2 regions of the Streptomyces sp. Pv4-95 genome follow, and region 2 is predicted to be linked to the other one. Evidence: riboswitches for the same ligand, from Rfam matches in the RefSeq annotation. Region 2 holds a riboswitch; the other holds the start of a gene.
What was found. Region 2 has a riboswitch for cobalamin ahead of cobN (cobaltochelatase subunit CobN). Riboswitches for the same ligand answer to the same signal wherever they lie in the genome.
Positions count from the first base shown of each region.

Region 1: linked by a shared signal. The riboswitch ahead of QOM21_RS35765 (ABC transporter substrate-binding protein) and the one ahead of cobN (cobaltochelatase subunit CobN) in region 2 are both predicted to bind cobalamin.

Region 1 covers NZ_CP127172.1:8,133,009-8,140,779, reverse strand. The annotation lists gene sbnA (2,3-diaminopropionate biosynthesis protein SbnA) at 1-640, shown strand, start outside; gene QOM21_RS35790 (ATP-binding protein) at 773-1,252, opposite strand; gene QOM21_RS35785 (chaplin) at 1,655-1,984, shown strand; partial or broken gene QOM21_RS35780 (adenosylcobinamide amidohydrolase) at 2,227-2,840, shown strand; gene tsaD (tRNA (adenosine(37)-N6)-threonylcarbamoyltransferase complex transferase subunit TsaD) at 3,004-4,074, shown strand; gene QOM21_RS35770 (GNAT family N-acetyltransferase) at 4,074-4,646, shown strand; cobalamin riboswitch at 4,872-5,000, shown strand; gene QOM21_RS35765 (ABC transporter substrate-binding protein) at 5,053-6,612, shown strand; gene QOM21_RS35760 (ABC transporter permease) at 6,614-7,561, shown strand; gene QOM21_RS35755 (ABC transporter permease) at 7,558-7,771, shown strand, end outside.
Region 2 covers NZ_CP127172.1:4,291,900-4,299,670, reverse strand. The annotation lists gene cobN (cobaltochelatase subunit CobN) at 1-2,703, opposite strand, end outside; cobalamin riboswitch at 2,828-2,960, opposite strand; gene cobG (precorrin-3B synthase) at 3,085-4,518, shown strand; gene QOM21_RS18810 (precorrin-8X methylmutase) at 4,596-5,246, shown strand; gene QOM21_RS18805 (precorrin-2 C(20)-methyltransferase) at 5,243-6,790, shown strand; gene QOM21_RS18800 (hypothetical protein) at 6,840-7,280, opposite strand; gene QOM21_RS18795 (GntR family transcriptional regulator) at 7,464-7,771, shown strand, end outside.

The DNA of each region.
Region 1 (7,771 bases), 3.8 Mb from region 2:
GTGCATATGGCTCAGTCAGTACACGAATCCGAGCAACTGGATGGCGCACTACCGCAGGACCGCTCCCGCCATCGCCCACTCCTTCCCGCAACTGGACCTGCTGTTCGTCGGTGCGGGAACCACGGGCACCCTGATGGGCTGCGCACGCTACTTCCGGAATTGGCACCGGCCGGTGCAGATCATCGCCGTTGACAGTGTCGGCTCGGTGACCTTTGGCGGGGCACCAGGACGAAGGATGATTCCCGGCCTGGGCATGAGCGTCCGGCCGCCGCTCCTCGACGACTCCTACGTGGATGACGTCGTCCGTGTGGAGGAAGCGGACACCATCCGGGCGTGCCATCGACTGGCCCGACGCGGCTTCGTGTTCGGCGGATCGACCGGCACGGTCGTCAGCGGCGCCACCGACTGGCTGGCCCGGCACGGCACACGAGGTCATACGGCGGTCGCCATCGCCCCGGACCTCGGTGAGCGCTACCTCGACACCATCTACCAGGCCAACTGGGTTCAGGACCTGTACGGCGAGGATGTCCTCGACACGGACCTGCCGCCCGACACCGATGCCGCCACTGCCCGTACCGCACCACAGGACCGGTCACTCGACACACAGCCGAGCCCGCGCCCTCACCGGTTCGAAGCCTGAAACCGAGCCTGCGAGCCCGAATGCCGTACGCAGCGCCCCTGGCCCGAAGTGCGAAAGGGCCACCCCTCCTGAAGGCGAACTTCAGGAGGGGTGGCCCTTCCGCAAGTGGCTTTCGCACCACCCTGCGTCTCCTCATCCGGGCGCGCCGACCCGCCAGGACTCCACCGCCCAGGGCAGATGAGCGTGGACGGTCTTGCCACCACCCGGATTCGGGGCGGCATCGAGTTCATCGCACACCGCGGTGATGAGGTACCAGCCCAAACCACCGGTCCCGTTCTCGATATCGGGGCGGCGTGCGTGCGGAAGCTCGGGGTTGGGGTCGGTCACGGTGATGTCCAGCCCGTCAGGGTGCGCGGTGAGGGTGAGAGTGCCGGGCCCATGACCGTGCCTAATGGCATTGGTGACGAGTTCGGACACCACAAGGGCCGCTGCTTCCACGTCGGCCGAGTTTCCCGGGTGCACCTGATCGAAGAATCCGCGGGTGGCATCGCGGGTGGCCGAGACCTCCTCCGGCCTCTCGGCGAAACAGCACGCGCATTGCCACTGGTCGTCCACGCCTGGGTGCCGGGTGTCGGGAGAGATGGATGCGCTGGTGGAGAGGGTGGCAGTCATGACGAGACCTTTGTCGCGGTGACCAAGAGGGCGGTTGGGTGCCGCCGAGCGTTCTGAGGGGCGGCACGACTTCCGGAAGACCGGAAGCCGCTGTCGTTTTCCAACTGCCCTTTATTCGGAGCCCACTCCACTCCCGGATGGGCCCGGAGCGCACAAATAACCATTTCTTTGCGTGCGATCTCGATCACGTGTTGTGACGCGCCGCCGCCCCACCTGCGCCTGAGCCTCCTTTCCGTCACAGAGCGCTGAAGCAGCGCCCGGCATGCCCCGCTCCTGCGCCATCGCGTCCGATCGGGTGAATCGCCCGTCCATGAACCAACCTTCCCGCTGCCGGCCCCGAATGCGGCATGACGGGAAGCGGCAGCATCGCCGCTTCCCACTCGACCGGAAAGGCATTTCGCTATGTCACGGATCGTGCGGTTCACCGCTCTTGCCGCCTTCGCCGCCACCACAGTCCTGGGTGGCGCGTCGATCGCCTCCGCCGACAGCGGCGCGCACGGCGTCGCTGCCGGGTCCCCGGGAGTGCTCTCAGGCAACGTCACCCAGGTCCCGGTGCACATCCCGGTCAACGTGTGCGGCAACAGCGTCAGTGCGCTCGGGGCGCTGAACCCGGCGTTCGGCAATACCTGCGTCAACGGCTCCGGCCACCACTGGGGCAAGAAGCACGATGACAAGTGGGGCGGCAAGCACCACAACATGGAGAGGAAGCACGCCGGCTGGAACCGCCGCTGAGCCCACCGGCACATGACGGCTCCCCCTGACCAAGGGCGCGGCCGGTCATGATCGGCTCCGGCCCCCTCCGGTGTTCCGACCCCTGCACCGGAGGGGGCCGACTCGACCGCCGACAGGCTTCCGCCCGATCTGAGATCGCCCCGCGATCGGCCGGGACGTAGCGGAACCCGGTGCAGGCGGCGGGTGAGGTGAGGTCCGCCGAGTACGATCGGGCAGCCTTCGCCCCCGAGGAGTTCAGTCCGGTGACCGCCACCATCCCGCCGCCGCGTACTGCCGTTCTCATGCCGGTGCGGCAGCTGAGTCGGATCGAGGACGGGGAACAGCTACAGGCGCTGATGTGGTCGGCCGGGCCCGGTTGGCGAATGATCAGCAGCGCGGTGCTCGGCGGCGGCATCGGGGAACGGGCCTGGGTTCTCAACGCCCAAGTCGCCCACGGCTATCGGCGCACCGACCCCGCCCGGCACCTGAAACAGCTGGCGGGCGAGGCAGGAGCGCACGGCACCGGCGTCGGGCTGATGACCGCTGCGGACGTCCAGGCGTACGTCCACGCGGAGGACGGCGGAACCGAGGCCGTTGCGACCGCAGGAGTCAGGATTCGCGGCTGGGCCGCCTCGCCGGCGCAGGGCATACCCGTGCCCTTGGAGCCGGGCACGATCAACATCATCGCCGCGCTGCCCGTGCCGCTTTCGGACTCGGCCCTGGTCAACGCGGTCGCCACCGCCACGGAGGCCAAGGTCCTCGTACCGCAGGGCCGGGAGACGAGGTCCATGCCTTCGCGGGGCCACGCTCGCTGTGGGGTGCCCGCCTGGCCCGCTCCGTGCACCACGCGGTGCGCGGCGCGCTCCCTGAGCACTGAAGCCTGCGCTCGCCCCGCCGGCATCCCTGTGTCTCACCGCCGCAGCTTTCCCCTGCCCTCAGGGCCCACTCCCCGCCCGAGGGACCGCCCGGGCTTATTGCATACTGTTCGCAATAACAATTTTGGTGCAATTAGTCTGGGCGCGGTGCGAGAGGAGAAGGGCATGCGTGGGACGCCCGTGGTGCTGGGCATTGAGTCGTCCTGTGACGAGACGGGGGCCGGGCTCGTGCAGGACGGCCGGCTGCTGGGGCATGCGGTGGCGTCGAGTATGGACGAGCACGCCCGGTTCGGTGGAGTGGTGCCGGAGATCGCGTCCCGCGCCCATGTCCAGGCGCTCAATCCGGTCGTCCGGCAGGCGCTGGAGCAGGCCGGACTGGGGATGTCCGACATCGGGGCGGTCGCGGTGACGACCGGTCCGGGGCTGTCGGGCGCCCTTCAGGTCGGACTGGCCGGCGCGAAGGGGCTGGCGTATGCGCTGGGCGTCCCGCTCTACGGCGTGCACCACTTGGCGGGGCATGTCGCCGCCGACACCCTGGAGCACGGTCCGCTGCCCGACCCCTGCATGGTGCTGATCGTCTCCGGCGGGCACACCTCGCTGCTGCTCGTACGCGATCTGGCCCGGGATCCGATCGTGCACCTCGGCGACACGCTCGACGACGCGGCCGGCGAATGCTTCGACAAGGTCGCCCGGGTCTTCGGGCTGCCCTATCCCGGCGGTCCGGCCATCGACCGGGCCGCGCGCGAGGGCGACGCCCGCGCCGTCGCCTTCCCCCGGCCACTCACCGGGCCGCGGGATGATCCGTACGGCTTCTCGTTCTCGGGGCTGAAGACCGCCGCGGCACGGTGGGCGGAGCGGCATCGGGGACAGGTCCTGCCGGTGGCCGACGGTGCCGCCTCGCTCCAGGAGGCGGTCGCCGATGTGCTGACCCGCAAGGCAGTGGCCGCCTGCACCGCGCACGGCGTGGGCACCCTGGTCGTGGTCGGCGGGGTGGCGGCCAACTCCCGGGTCCGGGCGCTGGCGGAGGAGCGCTGCGCGGCCGCCGGAGTCACCCTGCGCGTGCCGCCGCTGAAGCTGTGCACGGACAATGGCGCGATGATCGCCGCTATCGGGGATCTCCTGGTCCGGGCGGGCGCCGAGCCCGCACCGCTGAACGTCTCGATCGATCCGTCAGCGCCCTTGGAGTACGCCGCGCTGCACCCGGTCGCCCGCAAGGTCCCCGTGAAGGTGTCCTGATGGCCGGCGTGGTCCGCGCTGTATCCGGCCGACAGCTGGAGTCGTACGCCGACGGCATTCGCACCGTATATGCCGATGCCTTCGGCGGGCCTCCGTGGGCGGAAGGTCCGACCCCGGCCGACGGGTACCTGTTGCGACTGGCCGACGATGTGCGACGCCCCGGGTTCCGGGCCGCGCTCGCACTCGACGAGGGCACCGTGCTCGGGTTCGCGACCGCCTGGACAACTCCCGCCCCCTTCCCCACCACCCGTTGCTACCCGCAGGCGGCCGCCGCTCTGGGTGCCGCACGCACCACTGCCTGGCTGTGCGGCGCCCAGGAAATCGACGAACTGGCCGTGCACACACAGGCGCGCGGCAGTGGCCTGGGTGCCTGCCTGCTGGATGCGCTGCACGCCGAGACGGCACACGGCCGCTCGTGGCTGCTCACCTCCGTACGCGCCGAACGCGCCGTCGCCTTCTACCGGCGACTCGGCTGGCGCCAGGCCACCCACCCCGCACCCGGAGGGCAGGGAGTGGCCGTCTTCCTCGGTCCCCACCACCCCGCCGAAGTGCCGGCCCCCCTTCCCGACTGAACTGACCACTCCGGAACCCTCTTTGCAAGCCTTCTTGTGCACCTCCGACGTCCGAACCCTGCCCACGGGCACTGAGCCGGCCGTTCACATCGCCGAGCCCACACGGCGCCGCCCCGACAGCCCCTCCAGCCGCTTCAACTCGTTCGTCCCGGGTCCTGCGGGGAACGACCCCTGGGCCCCGGTTCCCCTGTCCGTGCGCCAGAATGAGTGCACGAGGCGACGGGGACCAGGAAGCCGGTGTGATTCCGGCGCGGTCCCGCCACTGTGACCGAGGAGCGAACCTCCCGCATGTCACTGTCCGCGGACGCGGATGGGAAGGCGGAGGCGAGTGACGATCCGGGAGCCAGGAGACTGACCCGTCGCCGGTCCGACAGCAGGGGCGAGGACACCCCGGAGAGGATCGATTGTGACGACGCATGCCCGGACGGAGCCGGTACGGCCCGAACTCGGCAGACGAGGGGTGCTGGCCGCCGGAGGCTCCCTGGCGCTGGCCGCGTCCGGCCTGCTCACAGGCTGCGGCGGGGACACGAGGGACGGCGGAGGCAGCGACCGGTTCCGCGCCGCGTTCACCGCCGGGGGATCCCAGGAGACCCTCGACCCCCACGTCGCCCCGAACTTCGTCGACCAGGCCCGGGCCAAGGCCCTCTACGACACGCTGGGCACCTACGCGGCCGACATGTCCGTCCGCGGGCGGCTCGCGGAGTCCTGGGAGAGCGACGCCTCCGGCACCCGGTGGCGCGTACGGCTGCGCAAGGCGGAGTTCCACGACGGCAGACCGGTGACGGCAAAGGACGTCCTCTACAGCTACCGCCGTGCCGCCGACCCCGACACCGGCTCCCCCTCGCAACAGCTGCTCTCCGCGATCGACTTCGACGCCGGAAAAGCCGACGGCGAGCGGTCCGTCGTCTTCGTGCTGAAGGCGCCGAACTTCGAGTTCCCCAGCGTCCTCGCCGGCCCGGGCACCGAGATCATCCCCGACGGTACGAAGGACTTCCGCACGCCCGTCGGCTCCGGCCCCTTCACCTACGTCTCCTTCACGCCCGGCGGTACCGCCCGCTACCGGCGCTGGGCGGACCACTGGGACGGCGCCCCGCACATCGCCGAGTTGGAGATCGTCCCCGCGAACGAGGAGTCGGCGCGGCTCAACGCCCTGCTGTCCGGACAGGTCCACTACATATCCGACATGGCCGGCGCCTCCGTGGAACGGCTGAAGAAGGAGGGCTCGACGCGGCTGCTGACCGCGGAACGGGCCACCGCCCAGCAGTTGGTGCTGCGGACCGGCCGAAAGCCGTTCGACGACCCCCGGCTGGTGCGGGCCGTGCAACTCGGGCTCGACCGGGAGGCGTTGGTGCGTGTCGCCCTCGCCGGGCACGGCGAGCCGGGGAACGACCTGTTCGGCATGGGCCTGCGCGGCTACCCGGACGACCTCAAACCCCGCGAGCGGGACATCGGCAAGGCGCGCAGGCTCGTGAAGGAGGCCGGCGCGAACGGGCTGGAGATCACCGTGGAGACCAGCTCCGTCGACGCCGCATGGGAGCCTGCCGCGGACCTGATGGCACGCCAGCTGCGCGAGGTGGGGCTGAGGCTCACCTCCAACACCCGTGCCTCCAGCACCTACTTCAGCGAGATCAAGACGAAGGGCGTCGCCGCCTTCAACACCACCTCCACGCTGCCCGTATCCGACTTCCTCCAGCAGCGGGTCCGCGGCGGAGCTGCCCGCAACCAGACGCAGTACGCCTCGAAGGATTTCGACGCGTTGCTGGAACGCGCCCGTACCACCCGGGACGAGCAAGGACGGCTGGCCCTGCTCGCGCGCGCCCAGAAGATCGCCCGCGACGGGTCCGGGCTGCTGGTGTGGGCGTTCTCCGACGCCAACGACGCCATCGGCCCGTCCGTCCGCGGACTGCGCGCCGCACCGCCGAACTCGCACGACTGGGCCCGGTTCGACCGGGTCCGCGTGGGCTGAGGTGTGCGCCTACGTCCTGCGGCGCTCACTACTGGCAGTCATTCAGTGCCTGGTGGTACTGGTCGCTGTGTTCGCCGTGGGGTCGCTGCTGCCCGGAGACACGGCCGACGTGCTCCGCGGCGAACTCGGTACTCCCGAACAGGTGGTGGCGCTGCGAAGGCAGTTGGGGCTGGACGAGCCGGCCTGGACCCGCTTCGGACACTGGCTCGGCGACCTCTTCACCGGTGACCTCGGCACTTCCCTGACCACCGGGCTGCCGGTGGGCGACGACGTCGGCCGTCGCTTCGGGGTGACGCTGCTGCTGGGGATACCGGCACTGGTGCTGGTGACGGTTCTGGCTCCGCTGCTGGGCACGGTTTCGGGGCTGCGGGAGGGCAGTCGCGTCGACCGGACGCTGAACACCGCCGCCCTTCTGCTGCACGCCGTACCGGAGTTCGTGCTCGGACTGCTGCTGGTCGCCTCGGTCTCGCTGACGGCCGGGCTGCTGCCGGCCACCGCCGTCGGCATGGACACCGCCGCGCTGGTGGCGCAACCTGCCGTACTGGTGCTGCCCGTCATCGTCCTGACGGCTCGTCATCTCTGTGACCTGGCCCGGCAGATTCGCGTCGGAGTGGCGGCGGAGCGGTACGGCGCCGTTGCCGAGCACCTTCGGCTGCTGGGGATGCGGGAGCGGACGGTGGTGCTGCGCCATGTGCTGCCCAACGCCCTGGGCCCCGCCACACAGCAGTTCGCCCGCTGCGTGGAGGGGCTGCTGGGCGGCGCCGTACTGGTGGAATCCGTGTTCGGCTTCCACGGGCTGGGCAGCGGTTTCGTCGAGGCGGTGCAGAACCGGGACCTTCCCCAGGTGCAGACGTACGCGCTGCTGTTCGCCGGCACCGCCGTCGCGGTGAACCTCGCCGGTGACCTGGCCGCCCATCGGCTGGCACCGCGCCGGGAGGTGACGGCGTGACCTTGCGGGAGAAGGCCGGCGCCGCAGGCGCCTACCGGCCTCGCCGTCCGTGGACGGCGTTGGTGCTGCTCGGAGTGCCGGTGGTCGCAGCGTTGTCGGGGCCGTGGGTGGCGGGGGCCGTGCCGTCGGCGGAGGGTGCGCTGCCGTCGCAGCCGCCCGGCGCGGGTCATCCGCTCGGTACGGACGTCCTGGGCCGCGATGTGCTGTGGC
Region 2 (7,771 bases):
CAGCTCCTCGGCGGGGACGGCTTCGAGGCCGGTGACCCGGCGCGAGGCGTCGTCCCAGACCGGGCGGACACCCAGCAGCGCCAGCGCTTCGGCCACGTCGTCGCCGGAGGTGCGCATGGCGCTGGTGCCCCACAGCGACAGGCCGACCGAGGTGGGCCAGTCGCCGTTGTCGGCGCGGTAGCGCTCCAGGAGGGAGTCCGCCAGGGCCTGGCCGGTCTCCCAGGCGAGCCGCGACGGGACGGCCTTGGGGTCGACGGAGTAGAAGTTGCGGCCGGTCGGCAGGACGTTGACCAGGCCGCGCAGCGGCGAGCCGGAGGGGCCCGCCGGGACGAAGCCGCCGTTGAGGGCGTGCACGGCGTGATCGATCTCGTCGGTGGTGCCGGCCAGCCGGGGGACCACCTCGCGGGCCGCGAAGGTGAGGATGGCGGTGACCGCCTCCCGCTGGGCGACGGGGAGTTCGGCGGCGACCCGCTCCGCGGCGGCCGGGTCCCAGGACGCGTCCTCCATCGCCTGGACGAGGGCGCGGGCGCGCTCCTCGGTGTCGTCGGCGGCGGTCCGGGTGGCGGCGGACTCGTCCAGGCCGAGCGCCTCGCGCAGACCGGGCAGGGCGGAGGTGCCGCCCCAGATCTGCCGGGCGCGCAGGATGGCCAGGACGAGGTTGACGCGGGCGGGGCCTTCCGGCGCGCCGCCGAGGACGTGCAGACCGTCGCGGATCTGGGCGTCCTTGACCTCGCACAGCCAGCCGTCGACGTGCAGCAGGAAGTCGTCGAAGCCGTCGTCGTCGGGGCGGTCCTCCAGACCGAGGTCGTGGTCGAGCTTGGCCGCCTGGATCAGCGTCCAGATCTGCGCGCGGATGGCGGGCAGCTTGGCCGGGTCCATGGCGGAGATGGCGGCGTACTCGTCGAGGAGCTGCTCCAGGCGCGCGATGTCGCCGTAGGACTCCGCGCGGGCCATCGGCGGCACGAGGTGGTCGACGAGGGTGGCGTGCACCCTGCGCTTGGCCTGGGTGCCCTCGCCCGGGTCGTTGACCAGGAAGGGGTAGACCAGTGGGAGGTCGCCGAGCGCCGCGTCCGGGCCGCAGGCGGCGGACAGGCCGGCGTTCTTGCCGGGCAGCCACTCCAGGTTGCCGTGCTTGCCGAGGTGGACCATCGCGTCCGCGCCGAAGCCGCCGTCGTCCTGGGAGGCGGCGATCCAGCGGTAGGCCGCCAAGTAGTGGTGCGAGGGCGGCAGATCGGGGTCGTGGTAGATCGCGATCGGGTTCTCGCCGAAGCCGCGCGGCGGCTGGATGAGGATCAGCAGATTGCCTCGGCGCAGGGCGGCGAGGACGATGTCGCCCTCGGGGTTGCGGGAGCGGTCGAGGAACATCTCGCCGGGCGGCGAGCCCCAGTGCTCCTCCACCGACGCGCGCAGCTCCTGCGGCAGCGTGGCGTACCAGCGCTTGTAGTCGGCGGCCGGGATGCGGACGGGGTTGCGGGCGAGCTGCTCCTCGGTGAGCCATTCCTGGTCGTGGCCGCCGGCCTCGATGAGGGCGTAGATCAGCTCGTCGCCGTCGCCGGAGACCAGTCCGGGGACCTCTTCGGCGCCGAAGTCGTAGCCGTCCGCCTGCAGTCGGCGCAGCAGGGCGACGGCACTGGCCGGGGTGTCCAGGCCGACGGCGTTGCCGATGCGGGAGTGCTTGGTGGGGTACGCGGACAGCACCAGCGCGAGGCGCTTGTCGGCGGCCGGGATGTGGCGCAGGCGGGCGTGGCGCACGGCGATGCCGGCGACCCGGGCGGCCCGCTCGGGGTCGGCGACGTAGACGGGCAGTCCGTCCTCGTCGACCTCCTTGAAGGAGAACGGGACGGTGATCAGCCGGCCGTCGAACTCGGGGACGGCGATCTGCGAGGCGGCGTCGAGCGGGGACAGCCCCTCGTCGTTCTCCTCCCAGGCGGCGCGCGACCCGGTCAGGCACAGGGCCTGGAGGATCGGTACGTCCAGGGCGGCGAGCGCGCCGGCGTCCCAGGACTCGTCGTCGCCGCCGGCCGATGCCTCGGCGGGCTTGGTGCCGCCGGCGGCCAGGACGGTGGTGACGATGGCGTCGACCGGCCGCAGGGCGTCGATCAGTTCCGGTTCGGGCGCGCGCAGCGAGGCGACGAACAGCGGCAGCGGGCGGCCGCCCGCCTCCTCGATCCGGCCGCAGAGCGCGTCGACGAAGCCGGTGTTGCCGCTCATGTGGTGGGCGCGGTAGTAGAGCACCGCCACCAGCGGGCCCTCGATGTCCGTACGGGCGTCCGGGCGCTCCAGCTGTCCCCAGGTGGGGGCGGGCGCGGGCGGTTCGAAGCCGTGGCCGGTCAGCAGCACCGTGTCGGACAGGAAGCGGGCGAGCTGGTCGAGGTTGGCGGGGCCGCCGTGCGCGAGGTAGGCGTGCGACTCGGCCGCGATGCCGACCGGGACCGTGGACGCCTCCATCAGCTGGGCGTCGGGAGCCTGTTCACCGGTGAGGACGACGACCGGCCGCTCCTGGGCGAGCAGCAGGTCCAGGCCCTCCTGCCAGGCGCGGATGCCGCCGAGCAGGCGGACGACGACCAGGTCGGTGCCCTCCAGCAGCGCGGGCAGCTCGTCGAGGTCGAGGCGTGCGGGGTTGGCGAGGCGGTACGGCACGGGGCCTGCGGCGGCACGGGCGCTCAGCAGGTCGGTGTCGGACGTCGACAGCAGCAGGATCACAGGGATGCACCTCGCGAGATCTCACGGGTCACGCCCTGCGGCCCGGTGGTTGCGCGGAGGCGCGGGGGCCGCCCCCCGGAAGATTGCAGCATGCGGCGTCAGGCCTTCCTCGGGGTCCGCGCCCCGGGCGGTAGGAGGACGGCGGGAGTTCCTGGCTCACCCGTGGAACGGGTTCACAGTGGCGGGACCGCGCCGGATTCTCACCGGGCTTCCTCCCTTGGCGCCGTCGCTGGCGTCCGGCGGATCAGCCGACCCACCGACCTGCATAGTAAGGGCTCTGTGCCGGGCGGGGGAGAGCGCCTCCGGGCCCGCCCGCGCGGGCCCCGCCCCCGGCCCGCCTCCCCCGGTCCGCCCTTGCCCGACGTCGGTATGCTCGCCGCCATGCCGCCCTCCCCCTCGCTCCGGCCCACTGCGGCCGCACCGCCCCTCCGGGACCGCGGTGACGCCTGCCCGGGAGCGCTGCGGCTGCACTCCGCCGACGACGGCAGCCTGGCGCGAGTCCGGCTGCCCGCAGGCGACTTGACGGCCCGGCAGGCATCGGCGCTGGCCGACGCCGCGGAGCGCCTGGGCGACGGCCACCTCTCCCTCACCTCCCGCGGCAACGTGGAACTGCGCGGCCTCGCGGAGGACTGCGGCCGGGAGCTCGCGGAGCTGCTGCGCGACGCGGGCCTGCTGCCCTCCGAACGCCACGAACGCGTCCGCAACATCCTGGCCTCCCCGCTCGCGGGTCTGGACCGCCGCACCCCGCCTGACGTGCGGTTGTGGGCCCGTCAGCTGGACGGCCTGCTCTGCGCGAGCACGTCCGCGACGGCGCTCTCCGGCCGTTTCCTCTTCGTCCTGGACGACGGCAGGGGAGATGTGACGGCGCTCGGCGGTGATGTGAGGTTGGTCGCAGAACCGTGCGGGCAGGCGCGGGGGACTGTGGCGGAAGCCACCGCCGGGAGCAGTGCGCTGCTGTACGTCGGCGACGACCCGGCGGCCGTGCGGATCTGCGGGCCGGATGTCGCGCGCGCCGCGCTCGTCGCCGCCGAGGCGTTCCTCGGCGCCGCCGCGGCGAGCGGCAGCGGTGCCTGGCGGATACGTGAGCTGCCCGCCGCGCACGCCCTGACCGCGCGCGGCACGGCGGAAGCGATGCGGACCGCGGGCATTCCGGCCGCGTACGTCCCGGCGCCGGAACAGCCCCGCCCCGCTCCCGACCACACGAACGTCCCCGTCCCCGGCGTCGTCGAAGGGCCCGCGGAACCGGACGGCTCCCCCGGCCCCCACGCCCTGTCCGTCCTCGCCCCGCTGGGCCGGCTGACCGTCGACCGGTGGCGGCTGCTGGCCGCGGTGGCCGCCGAAGACGGAGCGGGCGTACTGCGGGTCACCCCATGGCGCGGTGTGATCGTCCCCGGGCTGCCGGCCGCCGCGTCCGCGCCCCGGCTGCGCGAGCTGGCGGACGCCGGGCTCCTCACCGACCCCGCCTCCCCCTGGCACCGGACGGGCGCCTGCACCGGCCGCCCCGGCTGCGCCAAGTCACTCCGCGACGTCCGCGCCGACGCCGCCGCCGTGATCGCCGATTCCCCCGCGGGCCCGCCGGGGCTCCCCGTCCACTGGTCCGGCTGCGCACGCCGCTGCGGCCATCCGCACGGCACCTGGGTCGACGTCCTGGCGACCGAGGACGGCTACGAGGTGTCCGTCGTGGGACCGGAGGGCCGGCGGCCCGTTCCCGGGAGCGCCGCCGACGACGACGCGCCTGCCGGCACGACCGCCCGGCTCCGGGACGTCGCCGCGGCCGTCTCCGGAGCCACCGCGCCCCCGCCGGCAGCTCCATGACCGCACGACCCACCGCAGCACCCGACCCCGCGGCTCCCCGCACAGCTCACCGCACAGCCGACCGCACGACCCATCAGATGACCCACCACCCCGAGGGCACAGTGTTCGACTACGAGAAGGACGGGGCGGCGATCTACCGCCAGTCCTTTGCCACCATTCGCGCCGAGGCGGACCTCGCGGGCCTGCCCGCCGACGTCAGCCAGGTCGCGGTCCGGATGATCCACGCCTGCGGCATGGTCGACCTCGTACGCGACCTGGCCTTCACCCCCGAGGTGGTGGCGAACGGCCGCGCCGCGCTGCGCGCCGGCGCCCCGATCCTGTGCGACGCCAACATGGTCGCCAGCGGCGTCACCCGCAAGCGGCTGCCGGCCGGCAACGACGTGCTGTGCACGCTCGCCGACCCGTCGGTGCCCGAACTCGCCGCCCGCATGGGCACCACCCGCAGCGCCGCCGCGATGGAACTGTGGCGGGAGCGGATGGACGGTGCCGTGGTGGCCGTCGGCAACGCGCCCACCGCGCTGTTCCGGCTGCTGGAGATGATCGAGGAGGGCGCGCCCCGCCCGGCCGCCGTCATCGGCATACCCGTCGGCTTCATCGGCGCGGCCGAGTCCAAGGACGCGCTGATCGCCCACCCGTCGAAGCTGGATCACATCGTGGTGCGCGGGCGGCGTGGCGGCAGCGCCATGGCCGCCGCCGCGATCAACGCCATGGCGAGCGAGGAAGAATGAGCGTGAGCGAGCAGCAGGCCAACGGCGGCCCGAGCGAGTCCCCGGGCCGTCTGTACGGCGTCGGGCTCGGCCCCGGCGATCCCTCGCTGATGACCGTACGGGCCGTGCGGGTGATCGCCGAGGCCGACGTCATCGCGTACCACAGCGCCCGGCACGGACGCTCCATCGCGCGTTCCATCGCCGCCGAGCACCTGCGCCCCGACCACATCGAGGAAGCGCTGGTCTACCCGGTCACCACCGAGTCGACCGACCACCCCGGCGGCTACCGGGGCGCGCTGGACGAGTTCTACGAGGAGGCTGCGGCCCGGCTCGCGGTACACCTCGACGCGGGGCGCACGGTCGCCGTCATCTCCGAGGGCGACCCGCTCTTCTACGGCTCCTACCAGCACATGCACAAGCGGCTCGCGCACCGCTACCCCACCGAGGTCATCCCCGGTGTCACCTCCATGAGCGCCGCCGCGGCCCGCCTGGGCAAGCCGCTGGCCGAGGCCGACGAGGTGCTGACGATCCTCCCCGGCACCCTGCCGGAGGAGGAACTGACCGCCCGTCTGGCGTCCACCGACGCCGCGGTCGTGATGAAGCTGGGCCGCACCTTCCCCGCCGTTCGCCGGGCCATGGAGCGTTCGGGCCGGATGCCGGAGGCGCAGTACGTCGAGCGGGCCACGATGGCCGGGGAGCGTACCGACCGTCTCGCGGCCATCGACGCGGACTCGGTCCCCTACTTCGCCGTCGCCGTCGTCCCGAGCCGGATCGCCAACCCGGCTCCGGAAGCGGCGGACGCGGCTGATCCCGCCCCGGGCGAGGTCGTGGTCGTCGGCACCGGACCGGCGGGGCCGCTGTGGCTGACCCCGGAGTCGCGCGGCGCCCTGGCCGCGGCCGAGGACCTCGTCGGCTACACCACGTATCTCGACCGGGTGCCGGTCCGTCCCGGCCAGCGCCGGCACGGCTCCGACAACAAGGTCGAGTCCGAGCGCGCCGAACTCGCCCTGGACCTGGCACGGCGCGGCCGCCGGGTGGCCGTGGTCTCCGGCGGCGACCCCGGCATCTTCGCGATGGCCACCGCCGTCCTCGAAGTGGCCTCCCAGGACCCCTACCGGTCCGTTCCCGTGCGCGTCCTGCCCGGCGTCACCGCCGCCAACGCCGCCGCGGCCCGCGCGGGCGCCCCGCTCGGCCACGACTACGCGGTCATCTCCCTCTCCGACCGCCTCAAGCCCTGGGAGGTGATCGCCGAGCGGCTGCGCGCGGCGGTCGCCGCCGACCTGGTGCTGGCTCTCTACAACCCCGGCTCCCGCAGCCGTACCTGGCAGGTCGGCAAGATGCGCGAACTCCTGCTGGAGCACCGTGCCCCCGATACCCCGGTCGTCCTCGGCCGCGACATCGGCGGCCCCGAGGAGTCCGTCCGCACCGTCCGCCTCTGCGACCTCGACCCCACCCAGGTCGACATGCGCACCATCCTGCTGGTCGGCTCGTCCCAGACCCGGGCGGTCCGACGCGACGACGGCACGGAGGCCGTCTGGACACCGCGGCGGTATCCGGAGGCGTGAGCCGCCAGGGGGCGGTACGAGTGACTGCCCCCTGGCCTCCATAGGCCGTTCAGCAGGTCTCCCCTCGGCTTCGCGCGTCGGCTTCGGTCACCTGAGCCCCCTTCAGGACGAGGTCTGCCAGCCGGTGGACCACATCCGGCCGCGCGTTTCCGAGCGTGACCAGCACCCTTTCCCTGTCCATGCAGGGGCCGTCCAGCCCGAGGGACGGCAGGGTCAGACGCGCGGCGAACAGGGCTCTGCGCAGCTCCGTCAAGGCGTCCTCGGCCGATGTCCACGGGTCGCCGTCCCGGCGCTCGGGTGCGGGCGGCCCCAGTACGTCGATCAACCGGCGGGCCACCTCGTGCCGTAGCGGCTCGACGCTCACGTAGGCGCGGCCGTGGAGCGGTGGCGCCGCCTGCATCCGGACGAAGAAGCCCCGGGCGAGCAGTGCGAGATGTAAGTCCTCCGCCAGTTGGGCGCCCATTGCGAGCGCGCCCCGATCCCTTTCCATGGATGTCCTCCTCGTCGACGACACACGAGCCCGAACATCTCTAGAGACGTTCGGGATGTCCCCATGGAAGCCGACGACACCCCCACCGTCAATGCATCTCTAGAGATGTCACGATGGGCACGTTCATACGAACCCCGGCGAGCTGCCTCTAGGGTGTCCGGAGAGGAAGGAAGTGATCGCTCCATGGCTCAGGGCAACGTCCGGCAGCCCAAGTACCAGCGGATTGCGGAGGAGTTGAAGGCCGCCATCCGGACGGGCGCATACGGCCCCGGCGACCGGCTTCCGGGCGAGAACGACCTCATGGCCACCTACGAGGTGGCCCGCATGACCGTGCGTCAGGCCCTTGGCGTCCTGCAGAACGAGGGCTTGGCAGAGGCACGCAAGGGCGCCGGGGTCTACGTCCGGTCCTTCAGGCCCCTGCGCCGACGCGGACTTCCCCGGCTGGCCCGCGACCGATGGGGATCCGGCAAGTCCGTCTGGTCCGCCGACAT